DNA from 3 places in the Phyllobacterium ifriqiyense genome. Region 1 is predicted to be linked to each of the others. Evidence: predicted binding sites of a transcription regulator. Region 1 holds the regulator's gene; each other region holds the start of a gene.
The links. The regulator PhoB, encoded in region 1, activates phosphate uptake and scavenging genes when phosphate is short. The targets are predictions, from matches to a motif close to TGTCATNNANCTGTCAT.

Region 1 (4,248 bases):
GGACAGCAGCAGCGTCTTTGCATCGCGCGCGCCATTGCGGTCAGCCCGGAAGTGATTTTGATGGACGAGCCTTGCTCGGCGCTTGATCCTATCGCGACGGCAAAGGTTGAAGAACTGATCGACGAATTGCGCCAGAACTACACGATCGTCATCGTCACACACTCAATGCAGCAGGCGGCACGCGTGTCGCAACGCACGGCAATGTTCCATCTTGGAAATATTGTTGAAGTCGGTGACACTGAAATGATGTTTACCAGCCCTACCGAAAAGCGCACGCAGGACTACATTACCGGACGTTTCGGTTGATCTCACGGGAAGAGGGTTAGACAATGACTGACACAGCACAACACACCGTCCGCTCTTATGACGATGAACTGAAGTTTCTGACGCACAAGATTGCAGAGATGGGCGGACATGCGGAGCGCATGGTCGAACAGGCTGTGTCGGCCATGGTCAATTCGGACAATGCGCTTGCCCAGCGCGTGATCTCTGATGACCTTATCCTCGACGCCGGTCAGCGCGAGATTGACGAAAAGGCGATCACCATCATCGGCAAGCGCCAGCCAATGGCGATCGACTTGCGCGAAGTAATCGGCACGATCCGCATTTCATCCGATCTTGAGCGTATCGGCGATCTTGGCAAGAACATTGCCAAGCGTGTCGTAGCTGTCAACGATACGCGCCAGACGCTCTCTGTCTATCGCGGCCTGCAGACCATCGCAGAACTGGCATTGACACAACTTAAGGATGTTCTCGACGCTTATGCGACACGCTCGGTGGCACAGGTCAATATCGTCCGTGAACGCGATGATGAGATTGATGCGCTTTACACGTCGCTGTTCCGCGAACTCCTGACCTATATGATGGAAGATCCGCGCAATATATCCGCTTGCACGCATCTTTTGTTCTGCGCCAAGAATATTGAGCGCATCGGTGACCATGCCACCAATATCGCCGAGACGGTCTATTACATTGTAACGGGAACACAGCTTCCGGCGGAACGCCCGAAGGAAGATCAGTCGCATACCGTTATTCTTGACGAGCCAGTAACGCCATAATTGCCGGAAGCAGACCATGCCTATAGCTCCCAGAATCACAGTCGTTGAAGACGAAGATGCCCTCAGTGTTCTCCTGCGTTATAATCTGGAGGCAGAAGGCTATATTGTCGAAACCATCAGCCGTGGTGACGAAGCCGAAATCGCCTTGCGCGAAAAGGTGCCGGATCTGCTGATCCTCGATTGGATGCTTCCAGGCCTTTCCGGTATTGAACTTTGCCGCCGCCTGCGTGCTCGGCGCGAGACAGAAATCCTGCCGATCATCATGTTGACCGCGCGCGGTGAAGAAAGCGAGCGTGTTCGCGGTCTTTCAACCGGTGCGGATGATTACATGGTCAAGCCGTTCTCGACACCGGAATTGCTGGCACGCATCAAGTCCATGCTACGCCGGGTCAATCCAAGTCTCTTGTCGCATGTGTTGAGCTTTGGAGATCTGAAACTTGACCGCGAACAGCACAGGGTTTTCCGCAAAGAGCGTGAACTCAAGCTCGGACCGACAGAATTCCGCCTGCTGGAATTCCTGATGCAGTCTCCAGGCCGGGTGTTCTCGCGCGGACAGCTCCTGGACAATGTATGGGGCGCGGATATTTACGTCGATGACCGCACGGTTGACGTGCATGTTGGCCGTTTGCGCAAGGCAATCAATATTGGCAGATCGCTTGATCCGATCCGGACCGTGCGCGGTGCAGGCTATTCCTTCGGATAGGATTAAAGCGCGTTTTTCTTTATCGAATTTCTGTCTCGGCCGGGAACAGAATCGGCGTTATATGAGCCAATTTGCGCTAGAGATGGCTTGCGCAAATGACCGGTAGTCTCATTTAAACAGAACTGCTTCTACCGGACAAAAAGCGCGGTGTTCCGAAAAGGGCTATTCGGCGGCAATCAGCGGGAAGTTTGTTGTTGGTAGCGGATCTGGCTCGACCAATGTCTCCAGAAGTGGCCGTTGGATAGCTGTGCCGCCATTGATCTCCAAAATATGCGTATAGAAGTTTTCGCCGGAAACCGAGCGTGGCGCTTCGATCTCATGCATCACGCTGATAACGGTGGTTCCGGCACAATGATCCTTGATGGCCTGATGGAAGGCGATCTTGGAGTCCGGGTCCAGCGCGCCGGTTGCTTCATCAAGAAACAAAACCGCAGGCTTGTGCAGCAATATGCGCGCAAGCACCAGTTTCTGCTTCTGGCCACCCGACAGGAGCTGGTCCCAAGACGTGCCATCGCGGCATTCTTCACCAAGGTTTTCAATAAAGTCGCCCATGCCGGCGCGGTGCAGGGCGGCCGCAACGGAGGAATCGCCAAAACGGCTTTCATCCATTGGGAGGCATACGAGCTGTTTCAGCGACACGCCGGGAAGTTTGACCTCCTGCGCCGCATACATTGTTGCCGCATCTTTCGGGTAAAAGATTTCACCACGGCCATAGCCCCAAAGCCCGTTCATTGCTTTGAGCAAACAGGTTTTTCCACTACCGGAATCACCCTTGATGTAAGCCCATTGGCCCTTGCGCAACCGCATATTTCCAAGTGTGAGAAAAGCTTTGGCCTCGCTGTCGCGATGCATCAATTCAAGTCCCCGCACCGAGACGCCAAAGGCTTCATGCTGTGTGGCAAATTTGAACTCGCTGACACCTGTGGACCGATAATATTCCGAGGGCTGGCTGACACGCTCGACCGCTTGGGCCAATTCGGTAACGCGCCGTGCATTTGCCTTCAAATTGGCAATTGCGGGCATGACATGGATAAACCAGGAGCATTCATTGATCATCGAACCAACAAGCTCGGAACCGGTAATATAGTTCTTGAAGCTGATGGTATTACCCATATAGGGCAGAAGACCGGGTATATAGGCGACAATACGGGCGGAAAAGAAATTGTAGATCGAGGTGAACGACATATAGCAGGCATCGAACACATTGAAACGCCCCCAATTATTGTCGACGCTTCTGTAGAGCTTGTCATTTAACGACTTTTGAACAGTCTCGCCATTGGCAGCGGCAACCTGAAAGCTGCGGCGCAACAATGTGGTCAGCTCACTTCTGTAACTGCCTTCGGATTGCTGCATGGCGAGGGTGAGTTTTTCAAGAGCGCGGCCAATACGCATAGCAATCCATGTGCTGACCGGCACGTAGAGCGCAATGGCCGTAAAGGCCAGCGTGGCACTGCCATAATCTCCAAGAAAATCAAGGCCGGGTATTGGCGTTGAAAGTTCAATGAGTTTCTGGCCCACGAAAAGAATGGACATTGTGACGCCCAGCACGCCCATGGCCAGGCCAATGGCGCCGCCGGTCATTCCCTTGATGGATTCCTGAATGCGCTGGTCGATATTGTCGGGAGTCTGCTCCGCCGAACTTCCCTGCTGCAAATGATAATGTGTGTGCTGTTCATCAAGCAGCGCCTCACCGAAGCGGCCATTGAGCCAGCCGCGCCATTTACGATGCAAGGTTGTCGAAAGGAGATGACGGACACCGATGAAGCCAATTTCCTTGACTGCAACAATTGCAACGAGAATACCGGCATTTGCGAGGATCACATTGAGCGGATTAACGACAAAAGGGTCGTGTATATCGACCAGCGAGTTGATCAACTCGCCCGACGCCATCGCCATCCAGACGCTGGCCTTGCTGGCTGCGGCGGTCAAAAGCGCAATGGCGATTGTCAGCGTCCAGGCTTCAACCCAGCGCTCGGAGGTCCAGTACGCCCTAAGCAGTCCCCAGAAGCTGCACATTGATGCCAATGCGGAGTTTCCGTTGACGGGAGATGATTTCCCAACTGACTTGGTGCCTGATTGCAAGAGATTGCCCCGGTTTGATTCCAATTACAGTAACACAATGTTACGCATTGCAACAAACCGTGGTTAAAATGGGGTTAAAATTTGCGAATATGATGAGCGATCAGATTTCGCCGGACACGTGTCGGCGTTGCCGGTCGAGCTCTTCACTGTATCGCCGCAGCGTGTGGCTTTCGCTCAAAAGCCCGACGACCTTCAGTTCCACAATGTCATTAACGACGGCCAAAGCTTCGGCTTCGGCATTGTCGAACAGGCGTACGGCCTGTCGCGCATTCATTTGCGGTTGTAGATACTCACCCTGATATTTGATCAATGGGCCAATAGGTTGCGCTTCATCGGTTGTCTCCGTGATGCCTGAATGCGCTTCCGCAACGATTATGATGCCGACATATTTATTCTCATCGCTGA
Region 2 (4,248 bases), 2.3 Mb from region 1:
GATTGGGGAAAACCAAGAGATTTGCCTCGTCCGTCAAGCGGGAATGGGGCAGTACGCGCTCCCGCAGAATTTGTGAAAGCGCGCTATCGCCGTGCATTTCGCCGTCCTGCTCAAGTTCCGGAGCCTTTACGCGCAGGATTTCTGAAGCGTTGCGCATTTTTGCTGCGCTTTCAGAATCGCGTGAGCCAAAGTTCGAATGTGAGAGCAAGGCAGCTTTAGGCTCAATGCCAAAGCGTCGGATTTCGTTCGCAGCAAGGACGGTTTTTTCCGCGATCTCTTCCGCAGTCGGATCGATACTAACATAGGTGTCGGTAAGGAAGAGCACGCCGCGCTGTGAGATGAGCAGGCTGAGGGCGGAGAAATTACGGATGCCTTCTGACTTGCCGATAATGAGCTCGACATTGCGCAAGTGCCGCTCAAAGCGACCTTCAAGACCACAGATCATGGCATCGGCTTCGCCACGCACGATGGCAAGCGCTGCAATAACGGTGCCGCTGGCGCGAACCATTGTGCGAGCAACCTCCGGTGTCGTGCCGCGTCGCCCTGTCAGGCTAACGAGCAGATCAACATAGTCGCGATAGCGGGGATCGTCTTCCGGATCGATAATATCGAAATCCTGTCCAATCTTGATTTTCAAGCCGTAGCGTTGAAGGCGCGTTTCGATGACCTGGGGACGACCGATAAGTGTTGGAATGGCGATACCTTCTTCCAGCACCACCTGAGCTGCGCGCAATACGCGCTCATCCTCACCATCCGCATAGATGACGCGCTTCTTCTCGGCGGTTTTTGCCGCAGTGAAGATTGGCTTCATGATAAGGCCGGAGCGGAACACGAAGCGGTTTAGCCGGTCGAGATAAGCGTCGAAATCTTCAATGGGACGTTCAGCAACGCCAGTTTCCATCGCTGCCTTTGCCACCGCTGGCGCAATGCGCAGAATAAGACGCGGATCGAACGGCGAAGGAATCAGGTAGTTGGGGCCGAATGTCGGTGTTTCGCCAGAATAGGCGCGGGCTGCAACATCCGATGGCTCTTCACGGGCAAGGGCGGCGATGGCCTGAACTGCCGCCATTTTCATTTCTTCGTTGATCGCACTTGCGCCGCAGTCGAGCGCGCCACGGAAAATATAGGGGAAGCAAAGAACGTTGTTGACCTGATTTGGGAAGTCCGAACGGCCCGTGCAGATCATGGCATCAGCACGTGCTGCGCGGGCCACTTCGGGCATGATTTCCGGATTTGGATTGGCAAGCGCCATAATCAACGGATTGGGTGCCATCTGCTTGAGAAGTTCAGGTTTCAACACGCCCGCTGCCGACAGACCAAGAAACACATCAGCACCACCGATAACGTCGGCAAGAACGCGCGCATCGGTCTTTTGCACATAGACAGACTTCCAGCGGTCCATCAGCGTGTTACGGCCCTCATAGACCACACCATCCAGATCGCAGACCCAGATATTCTTGCGGTCCGCACCAAGCTTGACGAGAAGATTGAGGCAGGCAAGTGCTGCGGCACCGGCACCGGAAGCCACGATTTTGACCTTGGAAAGATCTTTGCCGGCAAGCTCCATGCCGTTGATGATCGCAGCGGCAACAATGATCGCCGTGCCGTGCTGATCGTCATGAAATACCGGAATATTCATCTTCTCACGAAGCTGCTCTTCAACTTCGAAACATTCCGGTGCTTTGATATCTTCGAGGTTTATGCCGCCGAAAGTGGGTTCCAAGGCAGCAACAACGTCAACAATCTTGTTGATTTCCTGCGCGTCAATCTCAATGTCGAATACGTCGATATTCGCAAATTTCTTGAACAGGACGGCCTTGCCCTCCATCACTGGTTTGGAGGCCAGCGGTCCGATATTGCCAAGGCCAAGCACGGCAGTGCCGTTTGAAATAACGGCAACCAGATTGGCGCGACTTGTGTAATCGGCAGCGGTAGACGGGTTGGCGTGAATGGCAAGGCAGGGCGCGGCAACGCCGGGAGAATAGGCAAGGGCAAGATCACGCTGGTTGCCAAGCGGCTTTGTCGTCTGAATTTCCAGCTTACCCGGCGTGGGAAAGCGGTGATAAAACAGCGCGCTTTCGTCAAGTTCTGAATTGCCGGGCGTATTGTCCTGGGCCATGAATTGCTTCCTTCCGGAGTATCGGTCTGGGTCGTCGTCTGATATCTATCTTGAGGCATAAATGAACATAGATTTGATACAAGTCTTTATCGTTCAAATCTGCATTTTTCCTTGCCGTCATAAGACTGTGACATGAATCGGGTTTGTGTCGCGCAGAAGACGCGTTTGCGTCAGCGCGATACGGAGATCCGCATCATGGTCGAGGCCGAGCCTAAAAAGTTCCGCACGCTGTTTCTGTCCGATATCCATCTTGGCTCAAAAGGCGCTAAGGCTAGCTTTTTGCTGGACTTTTTGAAGCACCATGATGCCGAAACCATCTATCTCGTCGGCGATATTGTCGATGGTTGGCGTCTTCGCCGGTCATGGCACTGGCCTCAGGAACATAATGATATTGTGCAAAAGCTCCTGCGCAAAAGCCGCAAAGGTGCGACAATTCATTATGTCGCCGGCAATCACGATGAATTTCTGCGTGACTTCCAGGGCACGCATTTCGGCGGCATTGAAGTCACCGACCGCCTGATGCACGAAACGGCTGATGGCCGTAAGTTTCTGGTGATTCATGGCGACCAGTTCGATGTGGTTGTGCGCAATGCCCGCCACATCGCCTATCTGGGTGACTGGGCCTATGATGCAGCGCTTGCTATCAATACCGTGATGAACAAGGTGCGCCGCCGTCTTGGTCTGCGCTATTGGTCCTTCTCCGCATGGGCCAAATTCCGCGTCAAGAAAGCGGTCAATTTCATCGGTTCGTTCCAGACAGTTGTTTCCGACGAGGCGCGGCGTATCGGTGCCGATGGTGTTATCTGTGGACACATTCACCATGCGACCATCGAACAGATAGACGGTATCGAATATATCAACACGGGCGACTGGGTGGAAAGCTGTACGGCTATCGTCGAACATTTTGACGGAAGGATGGAACTTCTATCCTGGACACATCTCATCAGCGAGCATGCAGGCTTCGCGCCGGTGATCCAGATTGCCGATAAGCGGCCAAAGGCGGCGAATGCAGCGTGACGAGATTAAACGGCTCGTCATCGTTTCGGATGCCTGGCATCCGCAAGTCAATGGTGTCGTGCGAACCCTGACCAAAGTACGCGAGCAGATGGAGGCGCGGGGCTTTGAGGTGACGATCATCTCCCCGGCCGACTATCATTCTGTGCCTTGCCCGACCTATCCGGAAATCCGGCTTGCGTTGACACTGCCATCGGCGGTCAAGGCACGGATTGAGGCCATACAACCGGCCTATGTCCATATCGCGACGGAAGGTCCGCTGGGCATGATGGCGCGCCGCACGTGCATCAAGAATAACTGGCGTTTTACCACAAGCTTTCATACCCGTTTTCCTGAATATCTGCGCAAGCGCTTGCCGGTCCCGCTGTCATGGTCCTATGGCTGGCTGCGGCGCTTCCACAATGCTGCTGAATCCTGCCTTGTACCAACGCAGTCAATTCATGATGAGCTGATTGTGCGGGGATTTGAAACCCTGAAGGTGTGGACGCGGGGCGTAGACCGGGAATTGTTCCGGCCGCAACCAGACGTTGATCTGCACTTGCAACGACCGGTTTTCATCTGTGTAGGGCGGGTCGCTATCGAGAAGAATCTCGAAGCTTTCCTGTCGCTGGATTTGCCGGGCACGAAGCTGATAGTCGGTAATGGTCCCGACCTCGAAAATCTGAAACGCAAATATCCAAAGGCCGTTTTTGCAGGCAAGCATGAAGGTGAGGCGCTGGCACGCTTCTATGCGGGGGCGGATGTCTTCGTCTTTCCAAGCCGGACCGACACGTTCGGGCTGGTGCTACTTGAGGCTATAGCCTCCGGTCTGCCGGTCGCAGCCTATCCTGTGCCGGGATCTAAGGATGTCATCAACGCAACCGGCGCTGGGGTTCTCTCCGAGGACTTGGGAGAGGCGGCTCTGGCTGCTCTTGCGATGGGCCGCGTCGACCCCGAAGCGACGTTGCAGGGATTCAGCTGGGAAGCCTGCGCCGATATTTTCGAAAGTATCCTGACAAGGATCGGCGTCTCGCGCGAAGTGCCCGGTCATACGGTCAAATCCCGCCAGACTATTTCGGCGCGGTAGTTTCTATGGTTAAAATCTGGTTGGTTATAACCGCTGTTCCAGCCAATTG
Region 3 (4,248 bases), on a different contig from region 1:
CTTGTTCTTGGGAGTGCCGGCTAACTGGTCCATGTTGATACGTTCCTTTGTGACCGGGCGATTCAAACCGGATCGCTCAAATAATCATGAACGACTTTGCCCATGCCCAAGGTTAGATCGGCAAGGAAATGCACCGCGCCGATGACTTCCAGAACCGGTAGCCGGGCGACATCGGCAATGACATGGCGATGAAGCTCGAGTTCGGCTGGGCCTGACCAGGCACCTTTCACGGTAATGTCCTCAAGGTGATACTGAACCAGTTCGCATATGCGCGGGGTGGCGTCGACATGCGGTATGATTTTGACGAGAAAATTAGGCTGCTTGAGAGACCTGGCAATTGCGGCTTTATCGACTGCATGATGTTTGTAGCCCATGGTCGCCGTTGCGCAAAGCACCGAACCGTAATGAAGGGTCCCGACGATCACTTCGCCTTCATGGACAAGCTTCGGATAGGCAAGCTTTTTGGGGAAGCCCCAGATTTCACGTCCACCGGCGATCGGGGCATCATCATCAAGGTACATGGCGTGGACATAGACGCCGTCCTTCCCATCAAATCGCACCGGGATAACCTGTCCGGACTCGACGTAATCGCCAAAGCCCGTTGAATCCGGCATCTTGATAAATTCATATTTCACGATCGGCTCGACGATTTCTAGTGGTTCGGGAACAACCTGTCGCAAGGCGTCAATATCGGTTCGGTAGGTGATGATGACATATTCCCGGTCTGTGAACCGATAGGGTCCGGGCGGATAAGCCGGGTTGGTCAAGGGCATTGCGTAGGCGTGGCGAACATCTTCAGTTTTCATTTGGTCTGTCCCTTGAATAGCTACGAAAGCATTGTTCAATGTGCCGTCCATCCACCGTCGATGGGAATGATCGCACCAGTGATCGAAGCGGTCTCGGGCGAACACAGAAATGCCGCAAGCGCCGCTACCTGATCGATTGTTACGAACTCCTTCGTAGGCTGCGCTTCCAAAAGCACATCGTGGATCACCTGTTCCTTGGTCATGCCGCGAGCGGCCATGGTGCCCGGGATCTGCGCTTCAACCAAGGGTGTCCAGACATATCCGGGGCAGATCGCGTTCACTGTTATCCGGTTTGCCGCAACCTCCAGGGCTGCGGTCTTCGTCAGACCGGCAATGCCGTGCTTGGCGGCCACGTAGGCGGATTTGTAGGGGGATGCGACCAGGGCATGTGCAGACGCAATGTTGATGATCCGGCCCCATCCGCGCGCCTTCATCGGGGGAATGACCGCCTTGATGGCATGGAAGGCAGCGACAAGATTTATCTGCAGGATCGCGTCCCACTTCTCGTCCGGAAACTCGTCGATCGGTGCCACATGCTGAATACCTGCATTGTTGATCAGGATATCGCATGAACCAAGCACTTCGACTGCAAGCTGTACCATGCCGGAAATTTCGGAGCCGGATAGCATGTTTGCTGGCGAGTACAGACACCGCACCGAGAACTCGGTTTCAATGGCCGCCCTTTCTGCCTCGATAACAGACGCATCACCGAGGCCATTGATCACGATGTTCACCCCTTGCGCTGCCAAGCGGCGGGCTATGCCCATGCCTATGCCACTTGTTGATCCTGTCACGATCGCGACCTTGTTCTTGGGAGCGGTATCGCCTGCGCTGTCGGACATCTAAATCTCCTGCGGAATGTGGCCTTCGTAGTCGAGCAATGTAAATCTCCTCGACGTGTCAGTTGAATGACAGGCGGCTGCCAATCCTGATGATGGTCCCAACAAGAATCCGATTCTTCGAGAAGAATGGGAGATGTCATTAATGTTTCAAGAAACGGAGATACTGAAAAAGTACGATTATTTTTTCGGAGCGTCAGTCGGACGTCTCTGCATCCATCGTCTACCGGTGGTTCGGGACACGCGTCGATCTTACAGTGACAGTGATCGTGAGGTCTTGACAATGGAACGTCTGTTATTGCGTATCTGCCCAACAAGACCAGCCGCCTTTGACTTTGTCGGGTCGGCACTTTTGGTCATAAGTCTTTTGTTGTGCTCACCAGCCCAAGCGGAACCTATCCGCGGGCGCTGGCTCGACATTTGCGGCTCCGATTATTGCGAAATGGGCTGAAAACTACAAAGCATCCCGCACGGATGGCGGAGATTTCACCTCGCCGGACTGGACGGTAGACTATGAATTGGTAGGATCACTTGCAGGTGTCATGCGACTCAGCCAGCCGGAAATGGATTTTGCGGCAACGGACGTTCCTTTATCGCATGCGGAACTTGTCAAACATGGCCGCCAGCAATTTCCGATTGTGTTGGGCAGCGTTGCCATCGCAATCAATCTGGAAGGCATTGGCCGGTTGAATCTATCGGGTCCGCTTCTCGCAGACATCTATCTTGGCAAAGTACAATCATGGTCTGACCCGGCGATAAAGCAGCTAAATCCGGAACTGAATCTCCCGGACGTCAAGATCACTCCGATCCATCGCAAGGATGGATCCGGCACTACCTATATGTTTACGAACTATCTTTCCACCGCCAATGATGAGTGGAAAGCGAAATACGGGGCGGACACGCTGATAGCCTGGCCGTGGGGAACCGGTGTCGAAGGAACGCAAGACCTCATCCTTGCCGTGAAAGCCACAAAGGGCGCTATTGCCTATGCGGAATATGGGCAGGTCGAACGGGCCGATCTGACGGTTGCCGCCATCAAGAACAAGTCGGGCAAATTCGTTCTGCCCGGTCCGGAGGGCGTCAGGGCAGCTCAAGCGGCAGTCGACTGGACGAAGGCGGAGGACTTTGCCTTATCCCTTACTGACCAACCCGGCGAAGCCACATACCCCATCTGTGGAGCCACTTATGCAGTCGTGCCAATAGAGGGTCGTTCACCTAGTCGCTATCGCCGTGTCCATGACTATTTCCGCCTGGCATTTGAGAGCGGCGGCCGCGATGCGCAGGCCCTGCGTTATGTGCCTTTATCGGAACCTCTGGTGAGCCGGATAAAGCAATATTGGCTGATCGGCTCCTCAACGCAATGAAAGTTAAGCATGCCTGCAAGGGGAATGCAGGCAGATCAATGGACCGCGCCTTGGCGCTATGGGGATAAGACGCAATGGATATAGATATTTTCAAGGATATTCTCGTGCCGGTGATCGGCGGGCTCGGAATATTCATGCTTGGTCTGGAATTCATGTCGAATGGCATCCAGGCACTTTCCGTCAACAAGATGCGGGCATTTCTGGCCAAAGCCGCAGGAACGCCGATAAAAGGTGTTGTGGCCGGCACACTCATAACAGGTGTCATCCAGTCATCAACGGCGATGACTGTTATGGTGGTGGGCCTGGTGAACGCCGGGGTGGTTGGATTGAGGCCTGCCATCAGCGTCATCATGGGAGCGAATATCGGTACCACCCTTGGCAATGGCCTGATTGCGCTCCCTCTTGGGCCGCTCGGTCTGATCTTTGCCGGCCTTTTTTCGTTGGTCTATTGTTTTTCGAAAAACGACAAGGTGCGTAACATCGCGCTTGCCTGCATGGGCTTTGCCCTGATTTTCTACGGGTTGAACCTGATGACCGGTGGTCTAAGACCGCTCCGAAATATCCCGGAAGTGATGTCGGTTCTTTCCACCCTCCAGGCAGACTCTTATTTCAACCTGATCAAGTGCGTTCTTATCGCAGCTGGTGTGACCGCGATGATCCACTCATCATCGGCTACAATCGGTATTGTCATGGGGTTGGGCGCTGCCGGTGTGCTTGACTGGACCACTGCGGTCGCCTTTTCTCTGGGCGCAGATCTCGGAACCACAATTACCTCCTGGATAGCATCCCTGAACTTGTCCAAGAATGCCAAACGCGCCGCTTATGCGCATATGTCATTCAATATTATCGGCGTGTGTATCACCGTGCCACTGTTCTTCGTCTCGATCGAAGTTCTTGCTTGGGCGATGCAGTGGTTTGGGGGCGATCCGGGCGTTCCTGTGGTCGTGGAGGGCAAGGAAACTTTCCCGCTTGTTCCGGTTGCCGTTGGTCTTTATTCCACATTCTTCAACGTATTCAATACGGCGTTGCTCTTTCCTTTCGTCGGCGTGTTTGAGAGCGTATTGGCGCGGATCGGTCGTACTGATGCTGAGGACGCGGAAGATTATTCGACACCCAAATTTCTCGACCGCAAACTTGCCGGGGATTTTGCAAAAGCAATCCCGGCAGTTCAGCAGGAAACTGCTCGTCATCTTCAGGCTGGCGCCATGTTTCTGGATATTGCACGCTCTGCAAAATCCG

Region 2: a site for PhoB is predicted at 2,235-2,251, ahead of QFZ34_RS22305 (UDP-2,3-diacylglucosamine diphosphatase). Genes of this name have one in related genera too.
Region 3: a site for PhoB is predicted at 1,783-1,799, ahead of pstS (phosphate ABC transporter substrate-binding protein PstS). Genes of this name have one in related genera too.

Annotation. Positions count from the first base shown of each region.
Region 1 is NZ_JAUSZT010000003.1:744,137-748,384, reverse strand. Features, by position in the region: gene pstB (phosphate ABC transporter ATP-binding protein PstB) at 1-306, shown strand, start outside; gene phoU (phosphate signaling complex protein PhoU) at 330-1,058, shown strand; gene phoB (phosphate regulon transcriptional regulator PhoB) at 1,075-1,761, shown strand; gene QFZ34_RS11170 (ABC transporter ATP-binding protein/permease) at 1,924-3,777, opposite strand; gene QFZ34_RS11165 (chloride channel protein) at 3,944-4,248, opposite strand, start outside.
Region 2 is NZ_JAUSZT010000003.1:3,011,056-3,015,303, reverse strand. Features, by position in the region: gene QFZ34_RS22310 (NADP-dependent malic enzyme) at 1-2,119, opposite strand, end outside; gene QFZ34_RS22305 (UDP-2,3-diacylglucosamine diphosphatase) at 2,315-3,136, shown strand; gene QFZ34_RS22300 (glycosyltransferase family 4 protein) at 3,126-4,199, shown strand; gene QFZ34_RS22295 (RDD family protein) at 4,183-4,248, opposite strand, start outside.
Region 3 is NZ_JAUSZT010000002.1:147,952-152,199, forward strand. Features, by position in the region: gene QFZ34_RS02345 (patatin-like phospholipase family protein) at 1-33, opposite strand, end outside; gene QFZ34_RS02350 (acetoacetate decarboxylase) at 63-806, opposite strand; gene QFZ34_RS02355 (3-hydroxybutyrate dehydrogenase) at 842-1,648, opposite strand; gene pstS (phosphate ABC transporter substrate-binding protein PstS) at 2,080-3,009, shown strand; gene QFZ34_RS02365 (Na/Pi cotransporter family protein) at 3,084-4,248, shown strand, end outside.